DNA from 3 places in the Promicromonospora vindobonensis genome. Region 2 is predicted to be linked to each of the others. Evidence: predicted binding sites of a transcription regulator. Region 2 holds the regulator's gene; each other region holds the start of a gene.
What was found. The regulator LexA, encoded in region 2, represses DNA repair genes until DNA is damaged. The targets are predictions, from matches to a motif close to TCGAACANNTGTTCGA.

Region 1 (4,525 bases), 400 kb from region 2:
CCCGACCTGCTCGCCGAGCTGCGCGCCAACCTGGAGCAGCAGCGAGAGGCGCGGCTCGACCTCGAGAAGTTCTTCGAGCTCGACGAGGCGTTCCACCACGGGCTCCTGCGCCTCAGCGGACACGGCAGGGCCTGGTCCACGGTCGTCGCCGCCAAGGGGCACCTGGACCGCGCACGCCGCCTCGGCCTGCACGAGACGAACGGCATGGGCCGCTTCGTCGACGAGCACCACTCCATTCTCGACGCGGTGGTGGCCGGGGACATCCCGAGCGCGCGCGACAGTCTGCGGGCCCACCTCCGCGCGGTGTTCGACGACATCGAGAAGACCCGACGGCGCTCGCCGGAGCTCTTCGCCACGGACGACGGTTCCGTGCCGGTGCGGCGCAGCATCGCGGTCTGGGAGTAGCTGGCTCCCCCCGGCGCGGGCTGTTGGCGTGGTCTGGGCGGGGTCAGGCGGCTTCGGCCTCGGGTGGGGGTAGGGCTTCGACGGGTTCGGGTACCTGGATGCGGTGCCCGGAGGCGTCGGTGAAGGCCCACCCGGTCTCCAGCAGGGCGCTGGGGACGGCGTCGGTGCTGCCGGTTGCGCTGGGGTCGGCGGTGGGCTTGCCGGTCCAGTGCATGGTGATGCCCCGGGTGTCGACGAGCTGATGGTGGTACCAGCACAGCAGGGCGCTGTTGGTGACGGAGGTGTTCCCTCCGTGCGCCCAGTGGGTCACGGCGTGGTGGACCTCGCATCTCGATGGCGGCTGATCACATCCCGGGAACACGCAATGCTGGTCCCGCGCGATCACCGCGCGGCGCATCTGGCCGGTCACGGTGCGCTGTGCCCGGCCGACGTCGAGCACGGCGCCGTCGGGCCCGAACACGATCCTGGTGACGGCACTGTCGCACGCGAGCCGCCGGATCAGCGCCCGTGGGGCGCGTCCACCGGTCTCGGTGAACACCGGGCCACCGGCTGACAGCAGCCCCGACACCGTCATGGTGCCCACTGCGCCCGCGCCCGTAGCTGTGACCGGCCCAGCGCCGGTGCCGGTACCTGGTGTGCTCGGGCCGGTGTCCGGTGCGGCCGCGCCCGTCGCGCGGCCCGGTGCTGTGCGGCCGGGACTGGTCTGTCCGCAGGTGACGCACAGGCCGTCGCGGGTGCGGGTGGCCTGGGTGACGAACTCGGTCCAGGACACGGTCACGTTCAGGTGTGGCGGTATTGCCGCGCCGGGTGAGGCTTGGTTGGTGTCCAGCACCACGCGGGCCGCGTCCGCCAGGCCCTGTGCCCGCCGTTGTGTCGACGAACGCGCGTCCTCGGCCGAGGGTGCGCCCATGACCGCGTTGATCGCCGCGGTGACGAGTAGTCCGTGCACGTCGGTCAGGAATCCGGCGACGTGGTAGCCGCCGAACGTCTTGGCCAGGTCGAGGAACTCGCCCTGGGCGGCCTTGTCGTCGTCAACGTCGTCGGTGTCCGGGTCGGTCACGGTCGCGAACCGGCGCGCCACCACCCGGAACTGGTCCGCGTTCAAGGAGCCGGCCTCGCGCAGGACCAGGCCCTCCCCGGTCACCAGCGTCCCGTCCGTGACCGCGCCCTCCAGCACCGCGGTGACCTGTTCACGGGTACGACTGCCGTCCGGGTCGTCGACCGGGTCAGGCAAGTCGACCGCGACGGTCTGGACGAACAACTCGGGTGTCGTCGTCTCACCCGTGCGGGTGTCGATGAGCCAGGCCAACGCATCCTGACGGGTCTCGCTCGTCGGCGCGACCTCCGTCATCACCCGCGCATGATCCACACCCAAGGTCCCCGCCACCAGACGCTCCCTGGTGGCCGGTAGTGCGGTGGCCAGGCGGCGCGCCATCGTCATGTCCTTGCCCGCCGTGCACGCTGAGATGCCCTCACGTACCCGCAGCCAGGTCGTGAACGCCCGCGCCATCCCACCCGAACGCCATGATCCCTCCGCCTCGATCCTGGGCAACAACGTGTACCGCGCCCCGTCCAGGCGGCCGGTCAACCGACGAATCCGGGTGTGCGCCTGCATCAACCGCGTGACGCTCGGCGCGTCCCACCCATCCAGCACCTCCGGGTCGGTCAGGACTGCCAGATCGTCCATCACGTCCTCGAACCGGGCCAGCACGTCCTCCAACACCCCAGCAGCGGGCGGCCGACCGCCGGCCGCACTGCCGTTCGTCGACTGCTCCACCGGTCACCACCCGCTCTCCTAGGCTCCTCATCTTCACCACGACCATCATCTCGAACAGTCGTACGCATCGCACGTCCAGGTCGAAATCTGTGGATAGCCCTTCACGGCCTCGCGGGCGTCGCCGCCGTCGCCGCGAGTCCTCGGTCGCACACCGGGCGGTGTGCGGCCGAGGACCCTGGTCGAGCGTTGTGTGCCGGTGGTGTCAGGCGATCCGGCGCCGGTAGGAGGCCATGGCGAAGCCGTAGGCGACGGCCAGGATGCCGACGCACCAGGCGAGGGCCACCCAGATGTCGGTGCCGACCGGCTCCTGCGCGAGCAGGTCGCGGATCGTGTCGACGATGGAGGTGACCGGCTGGTTCTCGGCGAACCACCGCACCGGGCCGGGCATGGTCTCGGTGGGTACGAACGCCGAGCTGATGAAGGGCAGGAAGATCAGCGGGTAGGAGAACGCGCTCGCGCCGTCGACGGTCTTGGCCGACAGGCCCGCGATGACCGCGAGCCAGGTGAGGGCCACGGTGAACATGATCAGGATGCCCGCGACGGCGAGCCAGGCCAGCACCCCTGCTCCTGAGCGGAAGCCCATGAGCAGGGCCACCAGCACGACGACGGCCACCGAGATCAGGTTGGCGACCAGCGAGGTCAGCACGTGTCCCCACAGGACCGCCGAGCGGGCGATCGGCATGGACTGGAACCGCTCGAAGATGCCGCCCTGCATGTCGAGGAACAACCGGTAGGCGGTGTAGGCGATGCCCGAGGCGATGGTGATGAGCAGGATCCCTGGCAGCAGGTAGTTCACGTAGCTGCCGGTTCCGGTGTCGATCGCGCCGCCGAGCACGTAGACGAACATCAGCATGAGGGCGATCGGTGTGACCGCCGTCGTGATGATCGTGTCCGGGCTGCGCATGATGTGGCTCAGGGACCGTCCCGTCAGGACGGCGGTGTCACCGAAGAAGTGCTTGCTCATGGTCGTGTTCCTCACTTGTCCGAGCCGGCGGGGCTGCTGGTCGTGGTGCCGGTCTTGCCGGCGGTGCCGTTGTCGCCGACGACGGCGAAGAAGACGTCCTCGAGGGTCGGCTGCTTCTCGACGTACTCGACCTTCGCCGGGGGCAGCAGGGCCTTGAGCTCGGACAGGGTGCCGTTGACGATGATGCGGCCCTGGTGCAGGATCGCGATCCGGTCGGCGAGGTGCTCGGCCTCGTCGAGGTACTGCGTGGTGAGCAGCACCGTCGTGCCGTTCCGGGCGAGCTCCTTGACGGCCTCCCACACCTCGATCCGGGCCTGGGGGTCCAGACCGGTGGTGGGCTCGTCGAGGAAGATGACCGGCGGGTTGCCGATCAGGCTCATGGAGATGTCCAGGCGGCGGCGCATGCCGCCGGAGTACGTGGCGGCCTTGCGCCCGCCGGCGTCGGTCAGGGAGAAGCGGGCGAGGAGGTCGTCGGCGATCTTGCCGGGGTTCTTGAGGTGGCGGAGCTTGGCGACGAGGATCAGGTTCTCGCGGCCGGTCAGGACCTCGTCGACGGCGGCGAACTGCCCCGTGAGGCTGATCGACTCGCGGACGTCGGCGGCCTGGGTGGCGACGTCGAAGCCGTTGACGCTCGCGGTGCCCCCGTCGGCCTTGAGCAGCGTGGCCAGGATCTTGACGACGGTGGTCTTGCCGGCTCCGTTGGAGCCGAGCAGCGCGAAGATGCTGCCGCGTGCGACCTCGAGGTCCACGCCCTTCAGGACGTGCAGGTCCTTGTACGACTTCTCGATGTGCTGTACCCGGATCGCGGGCTCGCGACCCCGTTCGGTGGCCATGCTCATGGGCTTTTCCTTCTCTGGAGAGACGGGTGGGACGGTTTTTGGGTAGGGGGTAGCCATGGAGGTGGTTCGGGCGGTCCCAGGACCGGCGACGGCGGTCCGGTGGTTCAGGTCGGCTCAGGCCCAGGCGGGCCGGGCCGGGCTCAGGGGCGGCGGACGATGATGTCGCCCCAGCCGGTGCTGGCGTGGATCTCGGCGGTGGCCTCGTTCTCGACAGGCCCCTCGGTGGGTGTGAGCTGGTTGCGGACGGTGCCGTGCTCCGAGGAGACGTCGAGCCAGGCCGCGGTGCCCTCTGGAACGTCGACCTCGATCGAGCCGTAGGACGTGGTGAGCGTGACGCTGCCGGACTCGACGCGGTCGACGCGGATGCCTGCGTGCGCCGACTTGACGCTGAGCGTGCCGTGCACACGGCCCACCGCGATCTCCCCGTGCGCCCCGACGACGTCCAGCGTGCCCGTCACCGACCCGACGGTCGTTGTCCCGTTGCTGGCACGGACGGTGCCCTCGCCGGAGAACTCGGTGATCCGTACGGATCCCGCGCTC
Region 2 (4,525 bases):
GACCCGGTCCACCATGCCGTCGAGGACGTCTTCCTTGCCGCGGACGTAGTGGTACAGCGACATCGGCTTGAGACCCAGCGCGTTCGCCAGCGACCGGATGGTCACCGCGGCGAGCCCGTCCGCGTCGGCGAGCGCGACGGCGGCGTCGAGCACCCGCTCGCGACTCAGCGGTGCGCGGCGGGCGACTCCCCCGGTGTCGGTCTCTGGCACGGCATCCCCCTCTGATTCATTGACGGCACGCTCTCGCACCTCTACCGTACAAAGTACCCTTACTTAGTACGGTTGGAGCAACCTCATGTCTCACCGTCAGGCCGGCAGACTCGCCGGCACCCTCTTCCTGGCAGTCTTCCTCCTCTACGGGGTCGGCAGCACGCTGGCACCCCAGCCGGCCGGGCTGACGCTCATGGTCCTCAACTCGGCCGGCGTCGCGACGATCGGGGCAATCGCGTTCCGACTGTTGCGGACCGCCGCCCCCCGGACCGCCCTCGTCTACGTGCTCGCGCGGATCACCGAGGCCGTCGCGCTCGCGATCGGCGTCCTGTTCCTGGCGGGCGGGAACGCCGAGGCGAACCAGGCCGCATATGTGGCGGCGATGGTCGTGCTGGGCGTCGGCAGCGTGCCGTTCTGCCTGGCCCTCGCGAGGCACCGCGTCGCCCCACGCTGGCTCAGCATGTGGGGCGTGGTTGGGTACGTCCTGCTCGCAGTCGGTGTGGGGCTGGATTCCGCCGTCCCCGGCGCCGGTGTCGCGCTGGCCGTCCCGGGGGGCCTCTTCGAGCTCACCCTGGGGGTGCTGCTGCTCGTTCGCGGCTGGCCTACCCGCGCACCCACGGTCACGCCATCGGTGGCGGCCACGCAATGACCGCTACCACGGTCCAAAGAACCTGGGCTTCGCTCGTTCAACGAACGAACCCGCAGCTCGGTGAGCAACACAAAGGCCGCTGACCAGGTCAAACACCTGGTCAGCGGCCTCCACCACCGAGGATCAGCCGGACTTGCGGCGGAACATCTTCTGCACGGGGCCGGTCGTCTCCGAACCGTGCACCGCGCCGGTGTTCACGTCGCCGGCTGCGGTCCGGTGCTGCGCCGAGTTCTTGCGGTCCAGCGCCTCCTTGAACCGTGCCTTCGCGTCCTTGCTCGGCGCGGTCGGCACCTTGGGCTCCTCTACGCCCTCGGCTTCGACCTCTGCCGCCTCGGCATTGGGCTTCTCGTCCGTCACACCGATCACCTCCTCTTGTTTCGGGGGTCCCTCGATCGGGTCCGTCGCCGCCCAGCCTGCACTACCGCACAACCAGGTGCCAACATTTTTGGGCACGGTCGAGCCGCCCGGCCAGCGGCGCCCGGCCGCGCGGCAGCTCCACGCGGGCCCTCAGGCCTGCGCGGCCGCCCGTTCGGCGCGCTCCGCGCGCAGCGAGGTGATGGCGCTCTCGAAGTCCTCGAGCGAGTCGAACGACTGGTAGACGCTCGCGAACCGCAGATAGGCCACCTCGTCGAGCTCCCGCAGGGGGCCAAGGATCGCGAGGCCCACCTCGTACGCGTCGATCTCCGCGCTACCGTTGCTCCGCAGCGTCTCCTCGACACGCTGGGCCAGGATGGCGAGGTCGTCGTCGCTCACCGGACGCCCCTGGCACGCCTTGCGCACACCAGCCGCGACCTTGTCGCGGCTGAAGGGCTCGGTGGCGCCGGACCGCTTGACCACGGACAGGCTGGCCGTCTCCACGGTGGTGAACCGGCGGTTGCAGTTCGGGCACTGGCGCCGGCGCCGGATCGACAGGCCGTCGTCGGCGGTCCGCGAGTCCACCACGCGCGAGTCAGCATGGCGACAGAACGGGCAGTGCATGCTCACTCCTGCGTGGTCGACCACCGACCGGAGGCCTCCGGTCGCGCCCCGACCGTAAGCGGGCAAACCACCCCCATGCAACATCGCCGCGCCATTTGACGGCGAATTGTGGTCTCTCGTCACTCCTTGGGTAGGAGCAACAGCTCTCCGACCCGCACCGTGCCCGACGACATCTCGTTCAGGTCCTGGAGCCGGGCGACCGCGTGCCGGACGTCCTCGCCCGGCCTCGCGATCTCCGTGGCGTAGCCCCAGAGCGTCTCACCCGGCTGCACCGCGTGCACCCGGACCTCCGTCGGTTCGCCGGGGGAGCTGGCGACGGCGGTCGCACCCCAGGTGATCATCGGCGCGAGCAGGAGCATCGCCAGCAGCACGAGCGCCGCGCGGCCGCGCCTGGTGAGCCGCAGGCCGGCCAGGCCCAGCCGGTCGGCGATCGTGCGCTCCCGGGCCGGCCGGTACGCCGGGGCCGCGGCCGGCCCGGACGCCTGTGCATACGCCCGGCCGTACGGCGGCACGAACGCCTGTCCATACGTCGGGGTGTACTGCCGCAGCGGGATCACGTCCCCCATGGCCCCTCCTCGAAGAGTGACTGAGCTCTTGTCGTTCATACAAGCGTTCGTCGAACGCCCGTACCATTGTGTAGCACGGGACACCGTCCGATGTCGAGACACGCTCGAACATTCGTTTGAGCCGAGCGAGTTTGTGATCTAGAGTGGGTCGCGCATGGGAGAACATTTGTCGGAACGGGAGGGGCACGGGCATGACGGGACGGGACGGGACCAGCGACACGAGAGCCGTCGACACGGCGCTCTCGGGTGTCGCCACGCTGGACGCGCCGGGCGACAAGGCGGTCGCTGACGTACACACGATCTCGCCGACAGACCGCCTCACCGAACGGCAGCGCCTCGTGCTGGACACGATTCGGCAGTCGTTCGAGACGCGGGGCTACCCGCCGTCGATGCGTGAGATCGGCGAGGCCGTCGGGCTGGCCAGCCCGTCGAGCGTCAAGCACCAGCTCCAGATGCTCGAGAAGAAGGGCTTCCTGCGTCGCGACCCGAACCGGCCGCGCGCGATGGAGCTCGTCGAGCCCATGGCCGAGCAGGTCGACAAGCCGACACGCGGCGAGATCCACTGGCCCGAGCCGCGCCGTAGCGGCCAGGTCCACTGGGGTGGCTCGGTGCCCGACGACGCCAGCACCCCGCCGCCGTCGTACGTGCCGCTCGTCGGCCGGATCGCGGCCGGCGGGCCCATCCTTGCCGAGCAGGTCGTCGAGGACGTCTTCCCGCTCCCCCGCCAGCTCGTCGGGGACGGCGAGCTGTTCCTCCTCAAGGTCGCCGGTGACTCGATGGTCGACGCCGCGATCTGCGACGGGGACTGGGTGGTGGTGCGGCGGCAGAACGTTGCCGAGCAGGGCGAGATCGTCGCGGCCATGATCGACGGCGAAGCCACGGTCAAGACGTTCAAGCAGGCGGACGGGCACGTCCTGCTGCTGCCCCAGAACCCGGCCTACGAGCCCATCCCGGGCGACGAGGCGCAGATTCTGGGCCGCGTGGTAGCGGTGCTCCGCAGCCTGTAGGGGCCGGACACGCGCGACGAGAACGGGGTTGTGTTCCTGCTGGGTCTCCAGCGGAGCACAACCCCGTCGTCGTCTCCCCCTGGCCCGTCCTCAGAAGCCGAAGCGCTTCTGGACCGCCCGCACGCTGTCCGCCGAGGTACGCAGGCCGGCCAGCTCCTCGTCGGACATCGGCACCCGCACGTTGTCCGTGACGCCGCGCCGGTCCACGAGTGACGGCACGGACAGGCAGACGTCGCTGATGCCGTGATAGTCGTCCAGCAGCGAGGACACCGGCATGATCCGCCCCTCGTCCTTGAGGACAGCCTCGATGATGCGGGTCCCGGCCAGACCGACGGCGTAGTTGGTCGCCCCCTTGCCCGCGATGATCCGGTACGCCGAGTCGACCACCTCGTGGTGCACCTCCGCGCGCACCGCGCCGTCGATCGGCGGCCTGCCGCCCAGCGGCGCCCAGTCCAGCAGCGGGACACCACCGATAGTCGCGGAGCTCCAGAGCGCGATCTCCGAGTCCCCGTGCTCCCCTGCGATGTACGCGTGCACGTTCCCGACGGCCACACCGCAGCGCTGGGCGAGCACACCACGCAGCCGCGACGAGTCCAGGACGGTGCCGCTGCCGAACAGCTGCTCACGCGACAGACCGGAGATCTTGAGCGCCGCGTAGGTCACGACGTCCACGGGGTTGGTCACCATCAGGTAGGTCGCGTCCGGCGCGACGTCCACCAGCCCGGGCAGGATCTGGTGCATCAGCCCGATGGTCGCCTCGGCGAGGTCGATCCGGGTCTGCCCGGGCTTCTGCTTCGCCCCGGCCGTCACAACGACGACGTCCGCCCCCGCGCACACCGCAACGTCGTCCGAGCCGACCACCTGCGCCTGGGGGGTGAACATCAGACCGTGCTGCAGATCGAGCACCTCCGCCTCGACCTTTGCCCGGTTCACGTCGTGGAGGGCGATCGTCCGGGCCGAGCCCCGGGTGAGCGCGGCGAAGGCGAGGGTCGAGCCGACCGCCCCTGCACCCACTACCGCCAGCTTGGTGGTGCGTGAGCCGGACGGCTGCGCGCCCTGGACGTCCGAGAGGGCTGACATGTGTCCAGGCTATGTGTCGAGCCGCGCCAGCGCGG
Region 3 (4,525 bases), on a different contig from region 2:
GGGGTTCCTGCTCAAGGACACCGACCCGGCAAGCCTGCTGCAGGCGCTCCGGGTGGTGACTCGCGGGGACGCGCTGCTCTCACCGTCGGTCACCCGGCAGCTGATCAGCGAGTTCGTGGCCCGCCCGCCCGACGTGCTCTCCGGGCGCGGGCTCGACCTGCTCACCAACCGGGAGCGGGAGGTGGTGGCCCTGGTGGCGCACGGGCTCAGCAACGACGAGATCGCCGAACGGATGGTCCTCAGTCCGACCACCGTGAAGACCCACGTGAGCCGCGCGATGACCAAGCTGCACGCCAGGGACCGCGCGCAGCTCGTCGTGCTCGCCTACCAGGCGGGGCTCGTCTCGCCCCGGGCGCGGCGGGACTGACCGCCGTCCGTCACGCGGCGTCCAGGGCGGTCTCGAACACCTCCCGCGCCCGTTCGTCGAGGACCACGAACCGGATGTTCTCGATGCTGCTCGCTGGATGCTCTGCGAGCCAGCCGCGGCAGGTCAGCACGGCGATGCGTGCGACGTCGGTCACCGGCCAGCCGTAGGCGCCGGCGCTGACGGCGGGGAAGGCGACCGATCGGACGTCGAGCTCCGCGGCGACGTCGAGCGACCGGGCGAAGCACGACGCGAGCAGGGCGGGATCGTCCTGGCCTCGGTGCAGGTTCGGCCCGACCGTATGGATCACCCACGCCGCGGGCAGGTCGAACGCGGGGGTGGCGACGGCGTCGCCGACGTCCAGGCCCTCCCGATGAGAGGTCGTGCGCAGTCTGCGGCACGCCTCCAGCAGGCGCGGGCCCGCCGCTGCGTGGATGGCGCCGTCGACGCCTCCGCCACCCAGGAGCAGGGAGTTCGCGGCGTTGACGACGGCGTCTGCCTCCACGTGGGTGAGGTCGCCGACCTCGACGGAGATGCTCATGCGCCGACCCCCTTGGCCCCGGCTCCCAGGCCCCGGCGTTCCATCCAGGTGTACCCGTCGTCGACAGGCACCCAGCCGAACTGCTCGTAGAGGCCGTGGGCGTCGGCGGTCGCGAGCAGCGTGCGGCGGAGCCCGAGCGGCTCGATGTCGGCGACGACGCCTGCTACCAGGAGCTTGCCGATCCCCAGCCCGCGCAGGGCGGGGTCGACGATGACGTCGGCGAGCCAGGCGAACGTCGCGCCGTCGGTCACGACGCGTGCGAACGCCACCTGCTCGCCCGTGCCGGTGTGGAAGACGCCGTAGGGCCGGGAACCCGCGATGGCGGTGTCCATGACCTCGCGCGGCCGGTCCTTGGCCCAGTAGGTGTGCCGGGAGACGAGCTCGTGCACGCGGGTGGCGTCGATGCGGTCAGGGTCGGTGGAGAACTCGTAGGTCGAGACGTCGTTCATGGGCTGGAGTCAACCACCGGACACCGACACCGGCCGAGGGAATTCCGGCAGTGAGGAGCGTTCGCCACCTTCTTCTGCGGATGGCAGAAGCCGTGGCCGGTGTGGGTGGTCGCCTCTATTGTCGAACAGGTGTCCGAGATGATGGCATGGTGAAATAGCGTATAGGTGGAGGGGTGGAGTCATGGACGATGGTCAGCGCTACCCGGGTCTGAGCAGCGTGCTCCTGGAGGACCTGGCCGGCGACAACCCGGTCCTGGGAGAGCTCGTGGTGCGGGACGGGGTGGAGGTGCGCGTCGTGGCGCACGACGAGGTTCCAGCCTGGGTCTTCAACGCCCCGCCCGACCGTTGGCCGGACGCAGCACCCGACGATCTGCTGGATGGTGCGCCGGAAGGTGCGCCGGGCGGCCGGCTGCCGGAAGGCATGCCGGTGGCGGTGTGGCCGGAGGATGTTCTGCAGGAGGCGGTGCGGGGTGTGCCGGGAGCGCGGTTGGCGCGGGTGGTCGCGGAGGCGATCGACGTGGACGGCAACCTCGACCACGGCCGGGGCGAGGACCCGGGCCTGCCGGGCTCGAGTGTGCTGGGTGAGCTGTCGGACGACGCGCTCGGTGACCTCGTCACGGCGTGCGGGCGGTTGCAGTCCTGGGCCGCTGGTCTCCAGGCCCAGGTCGTGGCCGAACGCGCCACCCGCGAGTCCCACGCCCTGGCCCACAACTCTCTGGTCGCCCAGGTCACCAGCGAGCTCGTCGTGACCGAGTCCGAAGCCGCAGAAGTCGTGGTCCGGGCGCAGGCCGGTGCCCAGCACCCGAGCGTGATCACCGCACTGATCACCGGACGCATCGACGTCCGCAAGGCCCACACCCTGCTGCGGTCCGCAGCACAGCTCACCGCCACCGAACGGGCCGAGGCCATCGCCCGGTACCTGCCCCAGGCACCCCACCGAACCTGGAAATGGTTACAGACCCGGATGCTCGCGTTCGCCAAAGCCCGCCACGGCGCCGCCCAGACCGCACGCACGGAAGCACAACGCCGGTGCGTACAGCTGGACCGCGCCGAGAACGACATGGGCTGGCTGTCCGCCTACCTCCCCGCCGTCGACGCCGCCGCCGTGTGGGGTGTCGTGGACGACATGGCCCATCAGTTACGCCACACCACCGGTGAGGACCGCACCCTGGGACAGCTGCGCGCCGACTCCCTGACCGGCATCATCACTGGCCGCCTCCTCCCCGCCGACCGCTACACCGACACCACCGAGCCCGACGACAACGAGCCGGACGACACCACCAGCACGAGCACCGACCACGAGGTAGCACGCGACACCGACCACGGCACGCATCCCACCGCCGGCACGACCACGACCACGGGCGCGAGCACGAGCACGGGCACGACGACGGGCACGGGCGTCGACAGCCGAGCGACGGGCACCGGTGCGAGCAGCGGTCCGCACGACGATGCGGCGAGCGGCGCTGAGGACAGCAGCGTCGGCGGTGCAGGTACCGCCCACGAGGCAGCCGACGACACCGAGGCCGCCCACGCCCCCAGCACAGACACCGACGTGTCCGTATGCACCTGTGGTGGCCGGGCGCCCGTCCAGGTCGTGGTCCAAGAGATCGTGCGGCCGGTGCGGATCACACCGACCCGCCCCGTCGTACGCGTCACCGTCCCCGCCTCCACCCTCCTCGGCCTGGACGACGCCCCCGGACACCTGACCGGCTACGGACCCATCCCCGCCGACACCGCCCGCCTGATCGCCCAAGACGCCACCTGGCAACGCCTCCTGACCGACCCCGTCACCGGGATCCTGACCGACTACTCCACCACCACCTACCAACCCGGCAAGGTCCTCCGCACCGCGGTCGAGACCAGAGACGAGACCTGCACCTTCCTGTGGGGCTGCGACACCCCCGCCACCCGCTGCGACCTCGACCACATCCAACCCTTCGACCACGAACACAGGAACGAACGCAACGACAGCGGACAGACCAACGCCCACAACCTCCACCCCCTGTGCCGCAAGCACCACCTGCTCAAGACCCACGCCGGCTGGGGCATCGTCCGCGACCCCCTCACCGGCGTCACGACCTGGACCACCCCCACCGGCCGCACCCACACCCGACCACCCACCGTCCTGGACACCCACATCGACCTCGACCACATCGACCCCGACACCAGCCACGACCTCACCCTGCACGCCCTGACCGGCCAACACCTACCCCGCAGCTACCAGACCACCGAACCCGGAGCCGTACCGACCGACCCGACACCGACCAACCCCACAACACCGCACGACCCGGGCCAGCCACCCTTCTGACGGGCGGCCACGGTCGGTGAGCCCACATAGCAGCATCCTGATCCCAGGGTTCTGGCGGGATGGCTCGGCGTGGGGCGAGGTCGTGCCTCCGTTGGAGGCAGCCGGGCACACCGTGCGGGCGCTGACGCTCCCGGGCCTGGAGTCGGTGGACGACGGCCGCTCGGCCGTCCATCTGAGCGATCACGTCGACGCCGTCGTGGCTGCGATCGACGCGGTGCCTAGGCTCGCCAGGGTCGTCCTCGTGCGGTGGGGCACTCGGCCGGAGCCCAGGGGCGATCAATGAGGGCGTGCCGGCGGATGTCGTGGACCACGTGCCGCCGTCGTAGGAGGAGGACAGGGATGAGGACCTCGTGGGCCTCACCGACGAGTTGCGCGTCCGGTTCCGTGCGCGGGCGATCCCGCAGCCGGGCGCGACGGTGCACGAGAGCCGCACCATCAGGCCGATGCTGCGCTGCGGGCCATCCTGGCCACGATCATCGCGTGCGAGTTCCCCGGCGAGCCCATTGGCCATTGGCCCATGTTCACGAGACCGAGGGAACTGGCGGTCGGGGGAGCAGCTGGTGCAGGTTATCCGGCATGCCGCCGGCAGAACTCGCGCAGCGGACCGGTCGGAAGCACGTCGAGCAGCTCACGGTAGCGGCCTGCCGCTTCGTCGGTCCGGCCGGTGCGCCGGGCCAGGTCCGCGAGGGCGAGGCTGGCGTCCCGGGCGGCATACGGCGGTCCGTCGGCGACCAGCTCTTCGAGGTCGCGTTCGACCGGGCCGAGGTCTCCGCCGTCGCGCACGGCGAGCCGGCCCAGCACGACGAGGCGCGCCACCCGGGTCGCCGGGGACGGCCAGACGTCCAGCAGTGCGTCGTAGAGCT

Region 1: a site for LexA is predicted at 2,233-2,248, ahead of ACFS27_RS19495 (HNH endonuclease signature motif containing protein). Genes of this name have one in related genera too.
Region 3: a site for LexA is predicted at 1,476-1,491, ahead of ACFS27_RS00820 (HNH endonuclease signature motif containing protein). Genes of this name have one in related genera too.

Annotation. Positions count from the first base shown of each region.
Region 1 is NZ_JBHUOG010000002.1:1,386,573-1,391,097, reverse strand. Features, by position in the region: gene ACFS27_RS19500 (GntR family transcriptional regulator) at 1-405, shown strand, start outside; gene ACFS27_RS19495 (HNH endonuclease signature motif containing protein) at 449-2,182, opposite strand; gene ACFS27_RS19490 (ABC transporter permease) at 2,385-3,146, opposite strand; gene ACFS27_RS19485 (ABC transporter ATP-binding protein) at 3,158-3,979, opposite strand; gene ACFS27_RS19480 (DUF4097 family beta strand repeat-containing protein) at 4,126-4,525, opposite strand, start outside.
Region 2 is NZ_JBHUOG010000002.1:1,783,833-1,788,357, forward strand. Features, by position in the region: gene ACFS27_RS21210 (TetR/AcrR family transcriptional regulator) at 1-210, opposite strand, end outside; gene ACFS27_RS21215 (DUF4386 domain-containing protein) at 296-859, shown strand; gene ACFS27_RS21220 (DUF5302 domain-containing protein) at 983-1,216, opposite strand; gene nrdR (transcriptional regulator NrdR) at 1,367-1,837, opposite strand; gene ACFS27_RS21230 (LysM peptidoglycan-binding domain-containing protein) at 1,957-2,403, opposite strand; gene lexA (transcriptional repressor LexA) at 2,595-3,410, shown strand; gene ACFS27_RS21240 (L-lactate dehydrogenase) at 3,501-4,490, opposite strand; gene ACFS27_RS21245 (ATP-dependent DNA helicase) at 4,500-4,525, opposite strand, start outside.
Region 3 is NZ_JBHUOG010000001.1:167,851-172,375, reverse strand. Features, by position in the region: gene ACFS27_RS00835 (response regulator) at 1-367, shown strand, start outside; gene ACFS27_RS00830 (O-acetyl-ADP-ribose deacetylase) at 378-905, opposite strand; gene ACFS27_RS00825 (GNAT family N-acetyltransferase) at 902-1,354, opposite strand; gene ACFS27_RS00820 (HNH endonuclease signature motif containing protein) at 1,536-3,662, shown strand; gene ACFS27_RS00815 (hypothetical protein) at 3,745-3,945, shown strand; gene ACFS27_RS00810 (DUF6596 domain-containing protein) at 4,230-4,525, opposite strand, start outside.